Regions from separate parts of the Priestia sp. YIM B13491 genome, predicted to be linked through region 2. Evidence: predicted binding sites of a transcription regulator. Region 2 holds the regulator's gene; the other holds the start of a gene.
What was found. Region 2 encodes LexA, which represses DNA repair genes until DNA is damaged. Its sites were predicted from a motif close to CGAACATATGTTCG; they were not measured.
Positions count from the first base shown of each region.

Region 1: ACFX4E_RS27685 (Y-family DNA polymerase) is a predicted target of LexA. The motif match lies at 1,846-1,859, and genes of this name have one in related genera.

Region 1 is NZ_JBHZOR010000023.1:792-13,172, forward strand. Features, by position in the region: gene brnQ (branched-chain amino acid transport system II carrier protein) at 1-813, opposite strand, end outside; gene ACFX4E_RS27680 (hypothetical protein) at 1,508-1,750, opposite strand; gene ACFX4E_RS27685 (Y-family DNA polymerase) at 1,904-3,169, shown strand; gene ACFX4E_RS27690 (YolD-like family protein) at 3,184-3,516, shown strand; gene ACFX4E_RS27695 (SMI1/KNR4 family protein) at 3,638-4,153, shown strand; gene ACFX4E_RS27700 (SMI1/KNR4 family protein) at 4,167-4,544, shown strand; gene hmpA (NO-inducible flavohemoprotein) at 5,088-6,308, shown strand; gene ppsA (phosphoenolpyruvate synthase) at 7,284-9,890, shown strand; gene ACFX4E_RS27715 (gamma-glutamyl-gamma-aminobutyrate hydrolase family protein) at 10,036-10,782, opposite strand; gene ACFX4E_RS27720 (ABC transporter substrate-binding protein) at 11,074-12,381, shown strand, end outside.
Region 2 is NZ_JBHZOR010000001.1:795,948-808,328, reverse strand. Features, by position in the region: gene ACFX4E_RS04100 (YneF family protein) at 1-170, opposite strand, end outside; gene sirA (sporulation inhibitor of replication protein SirA) at 261-701, opposite strand; gene tkt (transketolase) at 851-2,857, opposite strand; gene ACFX4E_RS04085 (DUF896 domain-containing protein) at 3,025-3,255, opposite strand; gene ACFX4E_RS04080 (YneB family resolvase-like protein) at 3,325-3,993, opposite strand; gene yneA (cell division suppressor protein YneA) at 4,047-4,376, opposite strand; gene lexA (transcriptional repressor LexA) at 4,523-5,140, shown strand; gene ACFX4E_RS04065 (magnesium transporter CorA family protein) at 5,352-6,797, shown strand; gene ACFX4E_RS04060 (ArnT family glycosyltransferase) at 7,014-8,519, shown strand; gene ACFX4E_RS04055 (GtrA family protein) at 8,540-8,932, shown strand; gene ACFX4E_RS04050 (glycosyltransferase family 2 protein) at 8,929-9,906, shown strand; gene ACFX4E_RS04045 (cation diffusion facilitator family transporter) at 9,945-10,922, opposite strand; gene ACFX4E_RS04040 (APC family permease) at 11,032-12,381, opposite strand, start outside.

The DNA of each region.
Region 1 (12,381 bases), on a different contig from region 2:
CGCTAACACCGTACCACCATTATCTAAATGTCCAAGCTTTTCCACACTTGAAGCGCCCATGTATGAAAGAGCAGAATAGATGGTTGCAAGAATAATAGCAGCAATTCCTGTAGCTTTTAGGCAAACAGTTATAATTTGCTTCTTTGTTTTAGCGCCTTTTTCTTTAATTGCATTGATAATAATGATTCCGAAAACGAAAGATGCAAGAGTATCCATTGTTAGGTATCCTTCTTGGAACCCATTGAAAAAAGAGTTTGTTACATATTTTTCTGTAGGTGCTTGAAATTTTCCAATAGGATGAATAAAAGCTACTAGAACTAGAATTCCGATAAATGTTAATTTAATTGGTGTTAAGAATTTTCCGACAATATCGACAATTTTCGCCGGATTGAGAGAAAAAAAGCATGTAATAGTGAAAAATATAATAGTAAACACGAGTAAAGCTATAGAACTAGAGCCTTCAGAAATGAAAGGTTTAAGCCCGATTTCAAAAGAGACGTTACCTGTTCGTGGGATAGCAAATAAAGGTCCAATGGCTAGATAAAGAACAGTTGTAAATACTAAACCAAAGATAGGATGTACGCGACTTGCTAATGATTGTAAATCTTCTTTTCCAGAGAACCCAAAAGCTAGTACACCAAGTAAAGGCAAGCCTACTCCAGTAACTAAAAAACCCGCATTTGCTGACCAGATATTTGCTCCCGCTGACTGACCAAGCATGGCAGGGAATATTAAATTTCCAGCTCCAAAAAATAATGCAAATAACATTAAACCAATGATTACTATAAAAGAAAACGGTACTTTGTTTGACACGGTGAAACCCCCATTAAAAATATTCTTCATAAAAAATTAAATTTTCAGACAATTTAAATTACAAATAACTTATCTTTTTTGTATTATAAACAGTCAAATTACATATTTCAATATAAAAAATAAACTTTTTTAATAAAATTTAAAAAATTATCAATTTTCCGTTCATTATCCATTATTAAAATAAAAATAATATTAAAAATCCAGATTTTTATTCAAAATGCGTACGTTAAGTGAGTTAATAACGGTATTTTTTTAAAAAAATTATAAATCATCTTCAAATCGCGTATATTATCCTTTTAATTAATTTGATTGAATGATATGCAAGGAAGTTTGGAAATATAGTACTACGAAACTTATAAAACTTTTTAATATTAGCTAAACACCTGAAAGGAAAAAGTAGTTGATTTATTGCTTCAAGAAATGGAGCATTCTAAGTCTTATAAAGAACGCTTACTTTTATCTCCTGAACTAGTAATTTGACAATCAACAGCTTATCTCTAGACAAAGTACTTTTCTAATGTAAAATCACTGTCTAGAATCACAAACGTTTCTGTTTCCTTTGAATGATTATCTTATGGTACTCCATTCAAGCAGTCAGAGGATAAGTAATAATGATCATTTTTTCTTTTTTAAAATATGTCATAAATTTTATATATACTGAAAAGACCTTATTAACAAATTAATTAAGGTCTTTTTATCTTTTCTTTTTGAAGCCAAAACTCATCATATAAGCTATTAATAAAGAGATAAAAGCAGCAAAACTAATTTTTATGTAAGAAACCTCTAAAGCCCAAGGACCATATTTTTTTATATTTAAACGATACATAGACCACCACTGTCCATTTTCACCTTTAAAAAATGAGAAGATAATCCATAAAAGAACTAAAAACAAAAACCATGATAAAAAGATAATATAATTAGGCATTTTTCTATTCATAGGTCACCCCTCCGTTCTTCCCGTTTATATGTGATGCTCTTTTCTCTTATTATAGTAACAATAATCGGGAAAAATTTAGAGTTTTTATTGAATAAAGAACGTTTGTTCGTATATAATAGAGAACAAACGTTCTTTATTTGAGGAGTTATTCCAATGGATTATGAATATCTACCAAACAGAGTCATTATTTGTATTGATATGAAAGCATTCTTTGCTTCTGTTTCATGCGTGATACGTAGGCTAGATCCATTAAAAACAAAGTTGGCAGTTGTAGGAGATACAAAGAGGTCGGGATCAGTTGTGTTAGCTGCCACACCCTTATTAAAGAAAGAAGGGATCAAAACAGGCAGCCGTCTTTTCGACATTCCTAGAAGGAAAGATATCCATGTCGTAAACCCATCCATGGAAAGGTATGTCAAGGCCTCGAACTATATTTCTAGTTTAGTGTTACAGTATGTCTCTCCTGAAGATTTCCATGCATATAGCGTTGATGAGTTGTTTATTGATGCGACAACTTCTTTACATTTATTCGCTCGTACACCAGAAGAATTAGCCCGTAAAATCATCAACGAGATTTATCGTAAAACACGGCTTACAGCCACCGCAGGAATCGGTCCGAATCTCTTGCTGGCTAAGGTGAGCTTAGATCATGAGGCCAAGAATAGCCCAACAGGGGTAGCTTATTGGCGATACGAAGATATTCCTTTTAAATTATGGTCGATTCACCCAATGAAAGATTTCTGGGGAATCTCATCCGCTACGGAAAGACGCTTAAATCGTTTGGGCATTCACTCCATTAAAGAACTCGCTCTTTCTTCTGTAGAGATGTTACGTAAAGAATTTGGTGTCTTGGGAGAAGAAATCCACCAACATGCAAACGGAATTGATTTTAGCCGCATTTCTGACGTGTATATTCCGAGCTCTCGATCATTCGGGAAGAGTCAAATTCTGTTTCGAGACTATATAAATCGAAAAGAAGTGGAATTGCTGCTATTAGAGCTGTTAGATGATGTGTGCTTTCGTTTACGTATGCATCAAGTCGTGGCACAAACTATTCATTTATCCATTGGCTACAGCAAACAAACAGGTGGCGGCTTCTCAAGACAAAAGAAAATGGGGCGGGCTTCGAACCTAAGTCAAGATATCTTTCCTTATTGTTTAACCATACTACACACGTTTGATAGCGGAATGCCCATTCGATCGATTGGAAGTTCTTTATCGAACACCAGTATTCAAGAAGAAGAGCAAATGAGTTTATTTGAAGATATTGACCAGCGGGAAAGAGCCCATGCACTTGCTAAAACAATTGATGAAATACAGATGCGTTATGGGAAGAATAGCGTTTTGCGAGCTTCAAGCCATCTCAAGCATTCAACAGCTCGTTATCGAAACGGCCTTTTAGGAGGTCATAAAGCATAAAGGAGGAAGATGATATGCAAAACAGAGGAATGAAAAAGTGGCGACCATTTGCAACTATGCCAGAGCAATACAGAGGATTACAAGAAGTTATAAAAAAGCAGTCAGAAATACCTCAACCTTTTTTAACAGAAGATCAAATGGAACAAATTAATTTTACCTTGATCGAAGCGCTCCATACACATAAAAAAGTATACCTTACGTATTACAAGCACGGGCAATGTATAACGGAAACAGGAGTTATTCAATTTGTAGATTCCCTTGGAGGTTTATTTGTATTTATAGATGAAGGATGTAAGCAAACGGAAAAAATGAGGTTAAGCGAGCTAATTGATGTTCGTTTCGTGTAGTAGAAAATAATAAAACAGTTTATTTACATAAGATTTCCATACATAATTAGTATAAGCTTAAAAAGTATTTAATCATTTTTCATAGATTCATTTAAAGATGTTATATAAGGAGGCTCCTAATATGAAGCAGGTTTGGACTGAGTTTGAGCAGTGGTTAAAAATAAATCGACCAGAAGCAGCAGGAACGCTTAATGAAGCAGCTTCTGAATTAGAAATTGCAGAGGTTGAACAAAAGATGGGACTAACATTCCCCAAAAACCTTAAAGACTGGTTAATGATACATAATGGACAGCGTGATGAATATATAGCAGCTATCGATAATTATACGCTACTACCTTTAGAGGAGATTCTGTATACGTGGCAAACATTAAAAGAACTTTTAGACGGAGGAGAATTTGAAGATTTTCCAGAAATTGAACCTATTGGACCAGTAAAAAGAGAATTTTGGTGGAACCCACGTTGGATTTCGATTGCCACGAATGGGGGAGGAGATGATATTTGTATAGACTTGGATCCTGATAAAGAAGGGAGAATTGGCCAAATTATCACCTTTTGGCACGATTGGGAACAGCGTGAAGTAATAGCCGACAGCTTAGAAGAATGGGTAATAGCCACGATAAATCATACAGATCATTAAAGGGGAGAAGTAAATGATAAAACCTGATATAGAGAAAATCTATAAAATTCTCAAAGCACTTCCAGGTACGTCGGTGAAAGTAGAATTTGAAGATGAAGTGGGAGAAATTCTTTCTACTCCTTATTATATCTACCTAAAAAGCGAGTTTCTTGATGGACAATTAGGCTACAGAGAAGATTTAGAAGCCAATTCTCTTATAGGAAATCAAGAAGGAGATTGGCAAGAAAACTGGTTTGTTATAGGTTATGATGAAGAAATAGGCGGTGACCCGCTCTTTATCGACATAGGGAATGAAGATTATCCAGTTTTTACAGCTGAACATGGCATGGGCGAATGGGAAGCTTTAGAAATGTATGATTCTCTAGAAGAGTTTGTAGAAGATGTTGCTTAATTATTGCTTCGTTAAAAGATTTTGATAAAAGTACGGCTAGAAGAGGACAGATAGTAGTTTAGTATATACCTAACTGTCCTCTTTTTTAGTACCTATTAAACTTAGAAAGAATGTAGAGGAAGGAAGGGACTGATGGTAGGAATCGATTTCTGTATTGCCGATATACGAAGGCGCAAAGGCATTCATATCCTTTGCGTTCTTTTATCGTTGAATACTGCTAACAATTGAATAGTATATGGCTACAATGATCAAAAGCATGCCAATAATGTATAAATGAGGTATATCTTAAAGTGTTGGTCATAGAGACATTCACCTTTCTAATTTAATTCTAATTCAACAAATTTTTATTAGTTTATTTAACCACAGAAAATATGATGTACAAAAAGGGGAGATTGTTCTTTTGTTTCTTAAAGAACCTATTCATTACGTTAACTAGAGTTAGTATTTTCATTCCCGTATAGGATAATCCAAATTTAGCCATATTAAATTGTAGTATTGAAAAAGATTAATACATATGAAAAATTCTTAAAAGGTGGATGTTATATGCTTGATTCTAAAACGATTGAAATTGTCCAATCAACAGTGCCAGTTTTAAAAGAACATAGTAAACAAATAGGAAAGAGATTTTATGAATTGTTATTTGAAAAAGCGCCGGATTTGTATAATATGTTCAATCAAACAAATCAAAAAAGAGGAATTCAACAGGAAGCATTAGGCTATGCCGTGTATGCTGCTGGGGAACATATTACAAACTTAGAAGCCATTAAACCTGTAATTGAACGAATTTCACAAAAGCATCGTGCGATAGGGGTAAAGGCAGAACAATATCCAGTCGTTGGTGAAACGTTACTCCAAGCAGTAAAGGATGTTTTGGGAGATACAGCTTCAGGTGAGATTATTGAAGCATGGGGAAAAGCGTACGGATATATTGCCAATGCTTTTATTGAGCTAGAAGAAGCTCTCTACGAAGAGACAGAGAGTCAACCTGGAGGTTGGGAAGGATATCAAAGCTTTTATATAGATAAGAAAGTAGAAGAAAGTGATAATGTAACGTCTTTTTATTTAAAAGCTAAAAATGAGAAAGAAATTGCCTCTTATAAAGCAGGACAATACCTTACATTAGCAGCAAATGTTCCGGGAGAGAAATACACGCATATTCGCCACTATAGTCTTTCTGAAGCCCCTGGAAAGGATTATTATCGAATCAGTGTAAAACGAGAAGATGCGCATGACGGTGCGCCAGCAGGAATCGTGTCAAACTATTTACATAAACAAGTTCAGACAGGAGATATTCTTAAGTTCTCAGCTCCCGCTGGAGATTTTGTACTTGATCACAGTGAACTTCCCGTTGTGCTAATTAGTGGAGGTATAGGTATTACACCTTTGCTTAGTATGCTGAATACCATTGTAGAAAAACAACCTACACGTAAGGTTACCTTTCTTCATGCAAGTATTAATGGGAAAACGCATGCTTTTAAAGAACATGTGGCTCAACTAAATAGAAATAGCGAAAATGTTACCTCCTTCATCTGTTATAGTTCGCCTAATGAAGGGGATCACCTTGGTACTGATTTTGATAAAGAGGGTTATATTGATTTAGAATTGTTACAATCCGTTGTTCCTTCAAAAGAAGCTGTCTTTTATTTCTGCGGATCGATTCCGTTTATGGAAGCTATTCTTAAAGCACTACATAGATGGGATATACCAAACGAACGTATTCATTACGAGGTATTTAGCCCTGTAGCCATTTTAGGAGAAAAATAAAGAAGTAATATTTACCAGTAAATGAAAAATATTCGATTGAAACACACGTCCTGTTTAAATAAATATGCTGTAAAAAAGCACTCATAAGCGTGCTTTTTTACTTTGCCCTAAGGAATGATTCTACAAACGATCATGATACATATAAGTATTTCTACACTCTCTGCGTACAAAAAACTGGAAAAAATTCTCTTCGGTAATTTATAATAATAGAGAACTATGTCGAATCCTAACTATTGGAGAGATTACTATATGAGAAGACTACTTCCTTTTATAATTTTTACCATTTACTGCATTCCATATGTTTATTTATCTATGCGAAAAGATTTTGAGGATGATTCAAAGGTAAGCTATATAATCATGGCCATAGTTACACTAGCACTGTCTTATCTAAGTGGGCTTATTAGAGCGGATTTATCACTTATTTTAGGAAATATAATTTCTTTTAGCACTTCATATTTTTATAACGCATTAAGGCTTCCTGATTCTAAATGGGAGAAATATTTTTCGCCCTTTAATTCTGTCGAACAGGTAGTACTGATAAGTCTTACGGCGCTTGTGCTGCAGGTGATTGTTTATACACTTGCTCGAAAACGAGCGAAGAGATACATTCGTAATACTATGGTTTCGGAATAGTTCAAAAAAAGAGAGTTAATCATCTAATGAGCTAGACTCTTCAGGTGACCAAATGAAAGAAGGGTTAAAATAAGGAGAGCTGCTGAAATTTTATCCTCTAAAAAGAAAGTGCTAAATGAGGAAGAACAACAAATCTTTAAAACGTGTACTTACCTGCTTTAAAAAGGATACGAATCAAGTAAGTTAGTTATACAACTTTTAAATATGTAAACGCAAACAAAAAGGTAGGTATTTCTCTTCCTACTTTAATTATACCACATAAAAAAACGTCGATATAGACTGTTTATTCTCATTTACTGCTGGTAAAATCAATAAAACATTACCGGTTAGGAGAGATGTTGAATGAACTCTTTAGTTCTTAGCTTTCAAGAAATAAAAGATACACAGCTTTCACTTGTTGGAGGAAAAGCCTTAAATTTAGGCGCGTTATCAAAAATTCAAGGAATACAAGTACCCGAAGGATTTTGTGTGACAGCGGCCGGGTATCAAAAAGCCCTTGAACAAAATGAAACATTTCAAGCGTTACTGAACCAGCTGACGATGCTAAAAGCTGATGACCGAGATCAAATTGGTGAAATCAGCGAAAAAATTCGCCAAATCATTCTGGAAATAAAAATTCCTTCTGACGTTGTAAAAGCAGTTATTCATTCTCTCTCTCAGTTTGGGGAAGAGCATGCTTATGCCGTTCGTTCAAGTGCGACTGCTGAAGATTTGCCACATGCTTCTTTTGCTGGTCAGCATGACACCTATTTAAACATCAGAGGCAAAGAAGCCATCCTTGAGCACATTAGCAAATGCTGGGCTTCCCTGTTTACAAATCGCGCGGTAACCTACCGTATTAAAAATGGATTTGACCATAGTCAAGTGTACGTATCGGTTATTGTTCAACGAATGGTTTTTCCTCAGGCTTCAGGTATTTTATTTACCGCTGACCCAATTACTTCTAACCGAAAGCTGTTATCAATCGATGCGGGATTTGGACTTGGAGAAGCGCTGGTGTCTGGTTTAGTCTCTGCCGATTGCTATAAAGTAAAAGAAGGCGAAATCGTCGATAAAAAAATAGCAGCTAAAAAGTTAGCTATCTATGGATTAAAAGAAGGCGGAACAGAAACCAAGGAAGTTCCTTCTGACCTGCAAAAAACGCAAGCGCTCACTGAACCTCAAATTTTACATCTAGCACGCGTTGGAAGACAGCTTGAAGCTTATTTTGATTGTCCTCAAGATATTGAATGGTGCTTGGCTGATGATAGATTTTATATTGTCCAAAGTCGTCCAATTACTACTTTATATCCAATTCCTGAAGCGCATGATCAGGAAAATCGCGTTTATGTATCTGTTGGACACCAGCAAATGATGACCGATACCATGAAACCACTGGGATTGTCTTTTTTTCTGTTAACGACTAATGCACCGATGCGTACAGCCGGTGGAAGGCTGTTTGTTGATGTCACGAATATGCTCGCTTCCCCTGACAGCAGAAAAATGATGTTAGGCGCCATGGGACAGCATGATCCGCTCATGAAAGACGCACTTACAAGCATAATAGAACGAGGAGACTTTATAAAACCTTTACCAAATGATCAAAGTTCTGGTAAAAGCAATAAAAGCGTGCCGCCTACGAAGCCTAAGGCACAAATCGAAAACGACTCGACAATCGTTTCTGACTTGATCAAGAAGAATCAAGCATCAATAGAAGAGCTAAAACAAACCATCCAGACGAAATCAGGGTTGGAATTAGTCGATTTTATTTCAGAAGATATCGGGACATTAAAGAAGATTTTATTTGACCCACAAAGTACAGCTGTGTTTATGGCCGCTATGGATGCTTCATCATGGATCAATGAAAAAATGGAGGCGTGGCTAAATGAAAAAAACGCAGCAGACGCGCTTTCTCAATCTGTGCCAAACAATATTACTTCAGAAATGGGTCTGGCGCTATTGGATGTCGCAGATGTGATTCGTCCTTATCCAGAAGTCATCCATTATTTACAGTATGTAAAAGATGATAACTTTTTGGAGAACCTGGTTAAGTTTGAAGGTGGACTGGAAACCAAAGGCGCTATCTATGAGTATCTCAGCAAATACGGAATGCGATGTCCCGGAGAAATCGATATTACGAAAACTCGCTGGAGCGAAAAACCGGCTGCACTTATCCCTGTGATTCTTGGTAATATTAAAAACTTTAAACCTAATGCCAGCCAACAAAAATTTGAAAAAGGCCTGCAGGAAGCCTTGAAAAAAGAGCAAGAGCTGTTAAACCGCTTGAAGCATTTGCCGGATGGTGAACAAAAAGCAAAAAAAACAAAAGAAAGAATTGATCTCCTCCGAAATTTTATCGGTTATCGTGAATATCCCAAATACGGCATGATTAGCCGTTATTTTGTTTATAAACAGGCTCTTTTGAAAGAAGCGACGCAGCTTGTAAAAGCGGGCGTTATTTCTGAAACAGAAGATATATACTATCTGACGTTTGAAGAACTTCAAGAAGTCGTGCGCACACATAAAGTGAATGATCAAATCATCACCAAACGAAAAGAAGAATACCGATTATACAAAAAGCTAACACCTCCGCGTGTAATCACGTCTCATGGCGAAATTGTTACAGGTGCCTACAAACGAGAAAATCTTCCGTCCCAGGCAATTGTAGGTTTACCGGTTTCGGCAGGAGTGATAGAAGGGCGCGCGCGCGTCATTTTAAACATGGAAAATGCGAATCTATCAGAGGGAGATATATTAGTCACTTCCTTTACTGACCCTAGCTGGACCCCGTTATTTGTAGGGATAAAGGGGCTTGTTACGGAAGTTGGCGGACTGATGACTCATGGGGCAGTCATTGCACGTGAATACGGATTGCCAGCGGTTGTTGGAGTAGAGAATGCTACTCGGCTGATAAAAGACGGACAGCGAATTCGCGTACATGGAACAGAAGGGTATATTGAAATATTGTAAAAGCTAAAGATGCTTGCGCTGTTTTTCTTCTTTATTAATAGATGAAAATTTGTGTAGATTCCTATACGTATCTTCAGTCAATACAAAAAGGCAGGCCGTTATAATGGCCTGCCTTTTTGTATTGGTGACGCAGTGGATTAAAACGTCAAATGCTGACTTTCTTTACAGCCGACTGCTGCACATGCTCCATAAACAGTTTGAACAAGTTTAGCATTGAAGTATGTTCTTTTGCCATCATTTCTGGATGCCACTGGACGCCGACTACAAATTGCTCTCCTTGTTTTTCAATGGCTTCAATAACTCCATCTTTTGCCCATGCAGAAACTTCAAAACCTGGCGCTACGTCTTTAATAGCTTGATGGTGAAATGAATTAATAAGAGCTTGATTACCGTAAAGGTCATGCAGGCGTGTTCCGTCTTTAATCATGATGGAATGAGAAGGGTCGCTTGTATTGTTGTATTGATCATGTTTGATAAATGACTCTTTAATGTCTGACATATCTTGATAAAGAGTGCCGCCGTAAGCAACGTTTAAAATTTGTAAGCCGCGGCAAATCGCTAACATGGGCTTTCCTTGATCGATCACATGCTTTAACAATAGCTGTTCAGACTGATCTCGTGCTAAAAAAGGTGAACCCGTTTTGGTTGTCGGTTCTTCTCCGTATAAAAGGGGATTAACGTCTTGTCCACCTGATAAAATCAACCCGTCTATACTTTCTGCCTGCGCTTTAATCATTTCTTCGTTTTTTAGCACTGGCAAGATGAAAGGAACTCCGCCGCTGAGCGCTGTTGATTCGATATAGTCGTTATTCACATACGCTCGCTTATAGCCTGGAAAGCGTCCTCCTTGATCCACAATAATGCTTCCTGATATACCAATTAAAAATCCCACTGTTGTTTTCTCCTTTTTTGTTAAATTACCATTTCTTGAAATGTTTTTTCTTTTGTAATGCGCTGATAAAGTGTTCTCAACCGCTTGCTCTATAAGAAATAAATGGTTATTTTATTCAACTATTATACATATATACCATATTTATTTAATAGAAAATGGTATAATAGCCTCTGTGTGTCAAAAATACTAATTGCCAAAGGTAGAAGGTAGTGCTACAATTGTTCACATTCCTACTATTCTTCTTATTATAGTCGGATTAAAATTTTATACAAGGAAATAGGAGTGATTTTAGTGAAAAGGACTTATTTACTTTTCATCTCTCTTTTAACCATTGTCCTCATAGTAGCAGGATGCAGTGGTAACGCAAGTAAAAATACTTCAAGTGAAAAAGAAGGAAAAGAAGGCGGAACGCTAAACGTCGCATCTCAAAGTGAGCCAGCAACGCTAGATGCTCAAATTACTGGGGACTCAGATGTGAAAGACGCAACGCGCAGTATCTACGAAGGACTAATGATTTTAGACGACAAAGGAAATCCTAAGCCTGACTTAGCGTCTAAAGTAGATATTAGCGATGATAAAAAAACATACACGTTCCAATTAAGAAAAGGGGTTAAATTCCATAATGGTAAAGAAATGACTGCAGATGACGTTGTCGCTTCTATTAACCGCTGGATTAAGCTATCATCCCTTGGAAAAACAAACTTCTCTGGTGCTGAAATGACCAAAACCGGTGATTATACGGTAGAACTTCATTTACCATCACCAAATGTTAACACGCTTTCTTTATTAGCTGATCCAATCCCCGCAGCAGCTATTTTACCAAAAGAAGTGGTTGATAATGCATCTGATGAAGGGATCAAAGACTACATAGGAACAGGTCCATATAAAGTAAAAGAATGGAAGAAAAATCAATATCTTTTATTAGAGAAATTTAAAGATTATTCTTCGAAAGGCCGCGAAGTTAAGAAAACTCCTCACGTCGATGAAATTAAGATTAGTTTCGTAAGCGATGAGTCAACTAGGATTTCTGGTATTACAACCGGACAATTTGACGTTGCGCTATCTGTATCAAGTGATAATGCCAAACAAGTTGAAGGCAGCCAAAATGCAAAAGTAGAAACATCACCAGGCGGATTTATGGGACTTTTCTACAACGCAGATAAAGGCGTCTTTAAAGACATCAATGCACGAAAAGCAGTTAACGCAGCTCTTAACTCAAAAGATATCTTAGACAGTTCTTACGGAAGCTCAGATTATTACAAACTTTCTTCATCCATTGTGAACAAAGAGTATCCAAATTACTACAGTACAGCTGGAAAAGAAGAATACAACCAGCATGATAAGAAAAAGGCAAAAGAATATTTAAAGAAATCTGGTTATAACGGGGAAGAAATTCGTTTAATGGCGTCTCGTGATTACCAAGATCAATACAATACAGCTGTTGTGGTTCAACAAGAATTAAAAGACATCGGTATGAATGTAAAACTCGAAGTATACGACTGGGCGACGTTCAGCGATAAAATGAGTGATACAAGCCAATGGGACATCTATCCTGTTGACTGGAACGCTCGTTCTACCATCTTCCAAGGATTCTGGACT
Region 2 (12,381 bases):
TTTTTCTGCGATGGTTTCATGCCCATTTGCATCATCATCATTTTTAACATTTGTTCATTAATTGGTGGATTTTTCTTCAGATAGCTCATCATATATTTACGAGCAATGAAAAATCCTAGCGCTATCCCAACAATTAATGCTAGAACACCAACTAGAATATACATTCCCATGGTATTACTTCCTCCTTCGTGTTGTCTAACTTACAGTGTACTAGACCATACGCTATTATACAATATTTCCGTTCCAATTTCCTTAAATAATTACACAAATTTTCTTGTTTTCACAGGCCTCAGCCAGCCGTATTCATCCGTTCCATAATTCACTGCTAAAAAACAAGGATCTAGCTTGCGTAATACTTCAAAAAAAGCTGTCTCAGCATCAACATTGCCATCTCCTTCAATTGTTATACAGCGATTCGTTAATTTTATAGATGCTCGACTTTTTTTATGAGGATATTCCAGCACAAACGTCTCTTGATGAGTAAAAAAATGAGGATAATGAGAAAACGCCTGAAGCAATTCTCGTTGAATAAATGAAATGGGCAGTTGGCGAGTAATGTAATGAACTTGTTTTTGTAAGTGCGTTTCCTGCAAGTGACGTTTCATTCTATATTCAATCAGCAGCTGATAAATGAGCTTTTCTCTTCGAAAATAGGATGATGCAACTTCTTCCTCCATTAAATATACTTCATACGTTCTCACGATTCATCCTCCCTTTCGGCTCGTTCTTTTTTGTACCATTATACCGAATGGTGTACGCAATGCTTGTCTATCGATGAAAAAATTCCTTTGTTTTTTTGTCGAAAAAAAAGAGCAGACCACAGGAGTCTGCTCTTTCTTATGAAAAAGAATTATGCATTAAGCAAGCTTTTCACTTTTGCTACTACATTTTCAACTGTAAAACCAAATTCTTTCATGATTGTTTCACCAGGAGCAGATGCACCGAAGTGATTAATACCAAGAACTTGTCCCTCGTCTCCAACATAGCGTTCCCAGCCAAGTGTAGAAGCCATTTCAATACCTAAACGTTTTTTCACTGATTTAGGGATAACACTTTCTTTGTACTCAGCAGATTGCTCTTCGAAACGATCCCATGCAGGCATACTTACTACAGATACGTCAATGCCTTCTGCAGCTAATGCTTTTTGTGCTTCTACTGCTAGGCTTACTTCAGAGCCTGTTGCAAGTATTAATGCATCCGCTTGGTCTTTACCAGCTTTAGATACAACGTACGCACCTTTAGACACGCCTTCGTATGCATTTTCTTTTGTACCTTCAAGCGTTGGCAAGTTTTGACGAGTCAATACAAGCGCCGTTGGGCGGTCAGTTGACTCTAATGCTAAGCGCCATGCAGCAGCTGTTTCATTTGCATCTGCAGGACGAACCACTGAAAGACCTGGCATTGCACGAAGTGATGGCAATTGTTCAATTGGCTCATGTGTTGGGCCGTCTTCTCCAACTGCGATACTATCATGTGTGAATACATATGTTACAGGAAGCTTCATTAAAGCTGCTAAGCGAATTGCTGGGCGAAGATAATCAGAGAATACAAAGAATGTTCCTCCAAATACTTTTACACCGCCGTGTAGAGCCATACCGTTTAATGCAGCTCCCATTGCAAATTCACGTACACCGAACCAGATATTACGTCCGCTGTAATCAGCTGCAGTGAAGTCTTCTGAACCTTTAATCATTGTTTTATTTGAGCCAGCTAAGTCAGCTGAACCGCCGAAGAATTGAGGTACAGCTTGTGCTACTGCGTTTAATACTTCTCCAGAAGAAGCACGGCTAGCTAAGCTTGAACCCGTTTCGTATGCTGGAAGCGTTTCTTCCCAGCCTTCCGGTAACTTTCCTTCTACTGCTAGTTCAAATTGACGACCTAGTTCAGGATATTTTTCTTTATACTGTGCAAATACATCGTTCCATTCGTTTTCTTTCTTTTGGCCATCTTCAGCAATTGTAGCTTTGAAGTGAGCATACACTTCTTCTGGCACATAGAAATCTTCTTCAAATGTCCATGCATAAGCTTCTTTTGTTAATTTTGTTTCATCGGAACCTAATGGAGAACCGTGCACGCCAGAAGTACCCGCGTGGTTTGGAGAACCAAATCCGATTGTTGTTTTTACTTCAATTAGCGTTGGGCGTGTTAAATCGCCTTTTGCTTCTTCAATTGCGTTTGCAATCGCTGTCAAGTCATTGCCGTCTTCAACGCGGATTACTTGCCATCCGTAAGCTTTGAAACGATCTTCTACGTTCTCAGAGAACGAGCGATCTAAATCTCCGTCTAAAGAAATATCATTTGAATCGTATAAAACAACTAAACGTCCTAATTTTAAGTGTGCCGCTAATGAAGCTGCTTCAGCAGATACACCTTCCATTAAGTCTCCGTCACCACAAATACCATACGTAAAGTGGTCTACAATTTCTAAACCTTCTTTGTTGTATGTTTCAGCTAAATGACGTTCTGCCATTGCTTTACCAACAGCCATTGCAATACCTTGTCCTAGTGGACCAGTTGTTGCATCAACACCTGCTGTATGACCGAACTCTGGATGACCTGGTGTTTTACTTCCCCATTGACGGAAGTTTTTAAGGTCTTCAATTGATAAGTCATATCCAGCTAAATGAAGCAAGCTGTATAATAGTGCCGATCCGTGTCCTGCTGATAATACAAAGCGGTCACGGTTGAACCAGTTTGGATTCTTTGGATTGATGTTCATAAATTTTGTCCACAATGTATATGCCATTGGAGCAGCTCCCATTGGCATACCTGGGTGACCTGAATTTGCTTTTTCAATCGCATCGATTGATAAAGTACGAATTGTTGCAATCGAAAGATCTTCAATACGTTGTGTCATACTCTTCATTCCTTTCAAAACTATGTACATATGTTATCATACTAATGATTTGCTTATTTGTACAATACTTGAACCAAAAAAATTTCCACTTTTACAGTTTTTGTGCCCCTTATTAAAAATATACAAAAAACTAGAGGGAACACTCCCTCTAGTTTTACTAGAACGTCTTAGTGAAGACGCTTCTTTTTACTCTCTTTTAACTTCTTAGGCGTAACATCTTTACCTTCTTCGTCTACAACTTTAATCGTATGAAGGTGATTTGTCATAGATTGTCGGAAAACTTTTAAATATTCCTGACGTAGCTCTTGCTGTTCTTTCGCTTCAGATTCTGTCAGACCTTCAGCCTTTGCCTTTTTTGAAAGAGCATTAATACGAGCAAGTTTATCTTTTGATAGCATATAAAACCTATCTCCTTATAATCAATAATTAAAATTACCGAACCGCTTCGGCAACATGTAGTCATCTTACTAAATCTCTTTCGTTTTATCAAGAGATTGAGCACTCTCTTGGTACTCTTGATAGCGGCGATGTACCGTCGCTTTTGAAATATTATAGCCAAAACCTTTTAGCGTAACTGAAATTTCAGCAAAGGTTAAGCCGTTATGACGAAGGCGGACAATTTCTTCAATAGGCGCTTCTTTTTTTTCCCTTCCCGAGTTAACTCCTTGATTTTTTAAATTTTTCTGCGGACGATAACCGTTTTCTACGGCTCTTTTCATTCCTCTTCTAATTTTAGCATTATGTAATTTCCGCTGATGCTCTTCCACTAAGCTAATAATATCTAACACCATTGAATCAGATTCTGAAAGCTGAAGCTGACCTTGATGACTAATCGTATAGATGGTAGCATTTTCTTTATGAAAAGCATGAAGCAGCGCAATTCGGGCATTTCCTCTGCCTAATCGTGTTTCGTCTTGAATAAGCAGCACAGAGATCTTCTCTTCTTTCATTGTATGAAGAACATCCAAAATACCCTCTCTGTCTACGTCATATCCGCTTGCTTTTTCCATCACGACTTTTTTTACGTCTAGATGGTGAAGACCAGCAAGTTTTTTTAATTCTTCTTGCTGGCGCTGTAAAGATGTTTCTTGGGTTTTTTTATCCGTACTGACACGGCAATAAATAATGGCGTCCACTTTTATCACGACCTTTTCGGCTTCTAACAATATTCAGGAACGGCCGTTACACACTACTGTTCAATTGCCACTTGATTATGTAACTCTTGTTTTAAAACAGGAATATATAATTTATCTCCAGGAGATAAAGACTGGGCAGTGTCTGAGTTTAAATCATTGACGTCTTCAACCCATTTGACAAATTCATTGGTGGTCAAATGATGGTGATTATGATACTTGTTGGACAAGTCCCAAAGCGTATCTCCTTTTGTAATAGTAACCGTTGAATATTTGTCTAAATCTACTTTATCCGCTCCTAAAACCAGCGTCAATACATATGTAAGTGCAGCGATTGCTGCAAAAAAAATAGCGTAATGTTTCATAGAATGTAAGAATTGTTGCATATTATGATCCCCCTATCAGAATATATGTTCTTATTTTATTGAGAACATTTGTTTCTGTCAATGGAATTCTTCGAACTTATGTTTGTATATTGACACATCACGTGGTATAATTCACCTAAAGAATAGCTAAAATCGAGGTGAAAAATATGAAGCTATCAAAACGTCAACAAGACATACTAGATTTTATTAAGCACGAAGTAAAATTAAAAGGTTATCCGCCTTCTGTTCGCGAGATTGGGGAAGCGGTAGGATTAGCCTCTAGCTCCACTGTACACGGGCATTTAGCTCGTTTAGAAAGCAAAGGGTTAATTCGCAGAGATCCAACAAAACCAAGAGCAATCGAAGTTCTTCAACTAGATGAAGTAAACATCCCTAAAAGCAATGTCATTAATGTTCCTGTTATCGGTAAAGTAACAGCGGGTCTTCCTATAACAGCCGTTGAAAATGTGGAAGAATATTTCCCTCTTCCAGATAAATTCGTTTCTCCAGATGATCATGTATTTATGCTTGAAATTATGGGAGAAAGTATGATTGAAGCAGGTATTCTAGATGGCGATATGGTAATCGTACGTCAGCAGCAAACAGCTAATAATGGAGATATTGTGGTCGCTATGACCGAGGACAACGAAGCAACGGTAAAACGTTTCTTTAAAGAAGAAAATTTCGTTCGTTTACAGCCTGAAAATTCAACGATGGCGCCTATTATTCTTCGCCACGTAACGATTTTAGGAAAAGTAACTGGTGTATATCGCACGATTCACTAATCAGACACTGTATGTAAAACCAACTAATCATGATGTTAGTTGGTTTTTTTACGTTTGTTTTCTAAAAAAATTGGCATATTATAAATGATACGTTGAATCACCGCAGGCAGGTAGAACGGTTTTTGTAAAGCTTGTTTCACCTTTTACTTTCTATCTGCATTTCCTCGACTCTTACAAGGAAATACAACCGACCATAAGAAGGATGTAGTTTATGACCAATACACCAAGGAAAACAGAACCATTTCAAACCATTGTACCTACCAAAGCAATGAACATGTTTCTTTTTCCTTTTTCCTTTGACCGAAAAAATAAAGAGCAGCTTGTTCATGCACTAAAAGAAAATTTGTTCGAATTTTTTTCCATTCAAAAAAAACATTTAGAAAAAGAATACTACGGAGAACAGTATTACGTATCTCATGATAGCCTGGATCAATATTTTCTTCCTTACATTGAATGCATTCTATTCCCTGACTCGTGCGAAAAAGAAGGGTTGCTTCGATTTTCCAAAAAAATAGACCATACTATTACGTTACACACTTCCTCCACCACCGTGTCTAGCAACGTGCTGTCTGTGGATGTTTTTTTATGTCCTTTTGAAATTGGCGTCATGACCATTCGCACTGAGATGAGCCATAATCATTACACCTATGATGATATTTTAGAATTCATGAATCATTTTCGTGTACTAGAACCGAAGCTTGCTGAAGAGCATGGATCCACCATTACCTATGAACATCATCGCTATAGCAAAGTGCAAGATTATATTTTTTCACAGCTTGCGCCATTTTTGAACGAACACATCAAGAAAGAAGCCACGCGTGAACAGCACGTTGGGAGCCTTCCTTATTTTATCGATGAACGGATGTTTGTGTTAAGTTATGTAACGGTAAATCAAGAGCAAGAAATTAATTCCACAACTTTATTTCGTACTGGGCAGCTAAATAGCTATACGCCTGACGGGAAAGCGTTTATTTCTGCACACAATCATGAGTATATTAAAACGTATAATACTAAACACGTGTATGAAAGGTGGGCTCCTGAAACCTATTACGTCATAACAGACCATGTGTTTTCGTGTATTTCTAAATCGACAGACTCTAAAACGGATCAGCTTTTGATGAATCATCTATTTGGCCAGCATTACTATAATTTATTTTTACATTTTTTCTATAAAATCGTGTTGCTAAAATTATCTTATGAATATTCGCAGCTCACGTTTCATAAAAATTCAGAGGGCATTGAACGACTAATCCGCTCTATTACCGTGTTTTCAGGTAAATATTTATTTTTAGAAATTAGCTCTCGCACAGAAGGTCAAGAGTTTTCTGAGCTCTTTAAAAAAATCTTTCATATCAATTCTCTTTATCAAGAAGTCAAAGAAACCCTTGGTACTTTGTACCAAAATCAAGAGAAAATCGCAGCCAAACGTCACAATTACTTATTATTAATTTTAACGATTTATACGGTTCTTTCCGGTATTTACGGAATGAATTTAGTTATTAGCAAACTAAAGGGAAACATCAATTGGGATAGCATGAAGCAGTTTTCTATCTTTGAATATATCGCTTTAATAGTAGCTCTGTCAGGAATTCTGATCAGCATTAGTCTCGGAGTGAGTTCCCTATGGAATTTATTAAAAGGTCGGTTTAAAACATAAAAGCTGTTCGCATACGTATGGATGCAAACAGCTTTTTCTATTACAAAATCGTTTTCCTACTCGGCTTACCCTTTTATCAAACGTTATGCCGCTGTCGTAATTTCAGAACAATCTAACATTATACTCTATAAGAAAAATATATACAAAATAATAAAATATGGTATCATAGGGTAGGAATTTTGTACCTTATCTTTGAAATAATTTGCAGGAGGTAATATGCTTAACTCATTTTTATCCAAAAGCCTGATCTTTTTATGTGTCATTATTCTTACATGGTCTCTATGGGGCAGTTATAATGCGATGACAAATTCATTGGAATTAAAGGGCTTGGCTTTAAGTAATTCATTTATTATTGAAGGAATCTTTATCACTTTCCTTGTCATTTTTCTAATAGCTATTGCAAGTAGATACATGAACAAAACTGTTTTTTTTATTTCACTGATCGTTTTGACCTTAGGTATTCGACTAGCATGGATGCTTTCTGTTCAAACGCCTGTAAAATCTGACTTTCTTGTCATGTTAGATGCCGCGCGTAATATCGCAAAAGGAAATTATGAATTTAACCAAAGCGTTTATTTTACTACATGGGTATATCAGCTAGGCTTTTCATTCTATGAATCTGTTATTATTCGCTGTTTTGGAGATAATATTTTCATATTAAAATTGTTAAATATTTTTTATTCCACTGGAACCGTTATTTTTATTTATTTAATTGGCGCGAAAGTATTTAACGAACTTGCTGGGAGAATGACAGCTTTTCTATATGCGTTCTACATTCCGAACATTCTCTATAGCTCAGTGTTAACTAATCAGCATTTAGCTACTTTTTTATTTTATGCAGCTTTTTACCTTGTTATAAAAAGATTTGCTCATAACAAGTTTAGCTGGCTTTATATTGGCCTTCTATTGTCGTTAGGAAATTTAATGCGTCCTCTAGGACCCATTATTATCGTCGCTGTTTTCATTTATTTCATCTTGCAAATTCTTCAACCTTACATTAAAACGAAGAATGCTGCTGAGTTAAAAGCTCGTCGAAAGAGAATAGGAAAAAACCTCGTAGGCATACTGGCTACTTTTTTTATTGCAAATGCGCTGATCAACTATTCTTTTGTAGCTAGCGGCATTTCTAAATATCCTTTAAGTAACAGAGATCCTTTATGGAAATTCGTCATTGGCTTTAATTACGAAACAAGCGGTTCCTATTCTTCAGAGGATGCTAGTCGTTTTATGGGTATGCCAATTGGAGAAAAACGAGCTGAAGCAGAAAAAGAGGTAATTAAAGAACGGGTAGCAGATAAAGAGCAGCTTTTAGATCTCTTTCACATTAAATTCCTAAATATGTGGGGAGGAACGGATGCATCTACATTTTGGAGCATTTCATTAACTCCTCAAGAAGATGTACCTTTTAATAAAGAGAAATTAATTAGTGCTGCTCAAAGTTATGAAAGAATCATTTACGTTTCAACTACTATTCTTTCCATTATTGGCCTTATATGTTTATTCGTGAGGAAGCAGGATAAATATCCATATACACTGTTTTTATTACTAATCATAGGATACGTTCTTATTCACTTGCTTATTGAAATTCAAACTCGCTATCGATTCTTTATTTTTCCAAGCTTTATGCTGCTCGAAGGATTTGGTATTTCAGTGATTCTATCCTATTTAATAGTACGATTTACTAAAAATAAGCCCAAGACAAAATGTGAAGAGATAAATTAAATGGAAGGGATTATACAACCGTGATAAAATTCCTGAAATTCGGTTTTGTAGGTATAATGAATACCCTGCTCACTATTATCAGTTACTTAGCACTCATTCATTTTGATATGAATTATATATTGGCTAACGTACTATCTTATTTTATTGGCGTTATAAACAGCTACTATTGGAACAAATCGTGGGTGTTTCAAGCAACTGTACATAAATGGATGTTAGCTCAATTTTTCATCGTAAACCTTATTACTTTAGCAATTAATACAAGCTGCTTATTCCTTCTTGTACACTATACACCTGCTAATCCAATAATCGGACAACTGTTGTCTACTTGTATAGGAATGTTTATCAATTTTTTCCTTAATAAAATATGGACGTTTAAGCACACAAACCATCGCTCGATAGGAGGTAAAGCATGAAAGAACTAATTTCAATCGTGGTACCTATGTATTTTGAAGAAGAAGTAGCTAATGAATGCTACAATCGCTTGCTTTCGGTCATGCATAAAAACCACATTAACTATGAATTCATTTTCGTCAATGACGGCAGCACCGACCGAACAATTGAAATCTTGAAAGACGTAGCGGCTATGGATTCTAACGTAAAAGTTATTGATTTTGCTCGTAATTTCGGGCACCAAACTGCCGTAACAGCAGGCATTGATTATGCTCAGGGTGATGCTATCGTTATTATTGATGCGGACTTACAAGATCCGCCGGAAATGATTCCCGAATTAATTGCTAAATGGCAGCAAGGCTATGAAATTGTATATGCAAAGCGCAAGAAACGAAGCGGAGAGACCTTTTTTAAATTAGCCACGGCTAAATATTTTTATCGCTTTTTAAATTATATGTCCGATATCGAAATCCCTAAAGACACGGGAGATTTTCGTATTATCGACCGAAAAGTAGCGGATGTATTCAAAAAAATGACTGAACGCAATCGTTTTGTACGAGGAATGATGTCTTGGATTGGCTTCAGGCAAACATATGTAGAATATGAGCGTGATGAACGCTTTGCTGGTGAAACAAAATATCCTTTAAAAAAGATGATCAAGTTTGCTTCAGATGGAATTATTGGGTTTTCAACGAAGCCTTTGCGTCTAGTAATGGTTATTGGCTTATTATCGGTTTTTGTATCACTTTTAGTGTTAAGTTATTCGATTGTTGTTTGGCTGATAGGTAAAAATATTCAGCCTGGCTGGACTTCTATTATGGTAGCTATCACCTTCTTTAGCGGTATTCAGCTACTTGGTTTAGGTCTAGTCGGACAATACATCGCAAGAATTTACGATGAAAGTAAAAATAGACCTATTTACGTTGTACGTGAAACCATTAACTTCTCGAAAGCTTCAACAGATTCTCCAAACGTACGTGAAAAAGTATATAGCTAAAAAAACAAGGAAGAAAACAGTTGTTTTCTTCCTTGTTTTTATTCTTTTTGAAGCTGTAAATCACTTGGCGCCCAGTCCGGAATTCCATTATCTTCATCAAATTCAATAATGACATCCGTTACTCCTTTTTCCTGTAAAATACGATTTTCCAGACGATCTTTAATATCATCAGCTTCTGCCACTGTTAAAGAAGGATCAATTTCTACTTTTAATTCAACGTGAAGCTCTTCCCCTTCTTTCATCACCATTAACGTTTGAATATCACGCACTTGTACATCTTGCATGACAATCGCGCCAATTTTTATTTCCATTTCTTTATCTGCTTCACCAAGGGCTCCAGCAGCATTATCTAAAAATACTCGTCCTACTACAAAAAACATCATAAGCCCAATTAAAATAGAAGCAATTCCTTCAGCTTGGTGAAAAGGTGTAAACCGTGAAATGAAAACGGCTATTAACGCCAATACGCCTCCTCCAGTAGCTACCAGATCTTCCATAAAGACCAGCTTGGTTGCTGGCTTTGCTTTCTTTAAATGAACAAAGCTGTGCGTAAAAACATTGACCTCTGCGGTATTCATTCCGACATCGTGCAAAATTTCTTTCATTGCCTTAAATAAGACAAACATCTCAAGCAATACCGAGATGCCAAGTACTGCAATATTTAAAATAAAGCCTGAAGACTTCGTTGGATGAAGAATATGGTGATATCCTTCTTTAATCGTTTCAAACGCCATAATCCCTACTACAAGAACCGCTCCTAATAGAACAAGATTAACCAATCGGCCGAAACCATTTGGAAATCGTTTGGTCGGGGCTTTTTTACTTAATGCCGAACCTATAAAGACAAAAAACTGATTAGCTGCATCTCCTAAGCTGTGCATCGTTTCAGCAAACATTGCTACATTCCCTGTTAAAGCGAATGCAACCCCTTTAATAATGGAAATAATGGTATTCACTATAGCGGCCATGATGGCCGATTTATTTCCCTTTCGCAACAATTTAATTAATTCACTCATACAATCCCTCCGTTTGCGCCTTTGATGAGATTCGATTACGGTTAGTGTATGTGAATTTAAAAATTAAAAACCTCCAACATCTAAGTTGGAGGTTTTTAGTCATGTTTCATTATTTTTTAAAACGATACGGTACAGTTGTAACGATTACGTTTTTACGGTAAAGCAAATGTGCTTTTAACAGTAGGCTGGACTGATTATGAAGGATATTTTGCCAGCTTTTTTTCGTAATGAATTGCGGAATAACGACCGTAATAGCCATATTGTTTTCCCGCGCTTTTTCCTCAGCCATATCGATGAATCGAAACAGCGGCCGCACTAAGCTGCGGTATTGAGAATGAAACGTAACAATACGAATATCGGGCTGCCACTTCTCCCACTTCTCTTCCATTCTCTTTTCGCTTTCTCGATCAAAGGCCACATGCACTGCAATAACGGTATCACCAATCGTTCTTGCATAATTTAATGAATTTTCTACTACCTTTGTCATTCCTGCTACAGGAACAATGACCACACTTCCTTCAAGCTTTCCAATCTTTTCTCCTTGCTTAATGCGAAGCTGTTCTCCTACCGCTTCATAATGCGTATGAATGCGATGAAAAATATAGACAATAACCGGCAAGAAAATGAGCACGGACCATACTTGTGAAAACTTCGTTGTAAACAAAATGATTAGCACCGTTAAAGTAATGAGGGCACCAATTAAGTTAATGGTTAGCTTCCCTTGCCAGCCGGCCGGCTTTTCTCTAAGCCATTTGACAATCATTCCTGTTTGAGAAAGCGTAAATGGAATAAACACCCCGACTGCATAAAGAGGAATTAATTGTTCAGTCGCTCCTTTAAAAGCTACGATTAAGACAATAGAAGCAATTCCAAGGGTCACAATTCCATTTGAATAGCCTAGTCGATCGCCACGAATTTGAAACATTCTTGGCATGTATTTATCAGACGATAAGTTCACAGCCAGCAAAGGGAACGCTGAAAAGCCCGTATTCGCCGCTAGCACTAGAATTAGAGCTGTTGTACCTTGAATAAAATAATAAAATCCATTTCGTCCAAACACACTCGATGCAATTTGTGATACAACCGTTTCATCTGCTTTTGGAGAAATGCCAAGCCAATAAGCTAAAAACGTGATGCCAGAAAATAAAACGGCTAAAATACCGCCCATCAGCATTAATGTATGAACCGCATTTTTTGCACCTGGCTCTTTAAAGTTAGGCACTGCATTTGAAATAGCTTCTACACCTGTCAATGCCGAACAGCCTGATGAAAAAGCTTTTAATAATAAAAATAAACTAATACCTGGCACTACTGTACCGAGAGATGGATGAAGATCAGGTGAAACTTGACCTGTCGCTATTTTAAAAAAGCCTACCGCTATTAACAAAATAAGAGCAATAACAAATAAATAAACCGGATAAGCTAATACAGAAGCGGATTCTGTTACCCCGCGTAAATT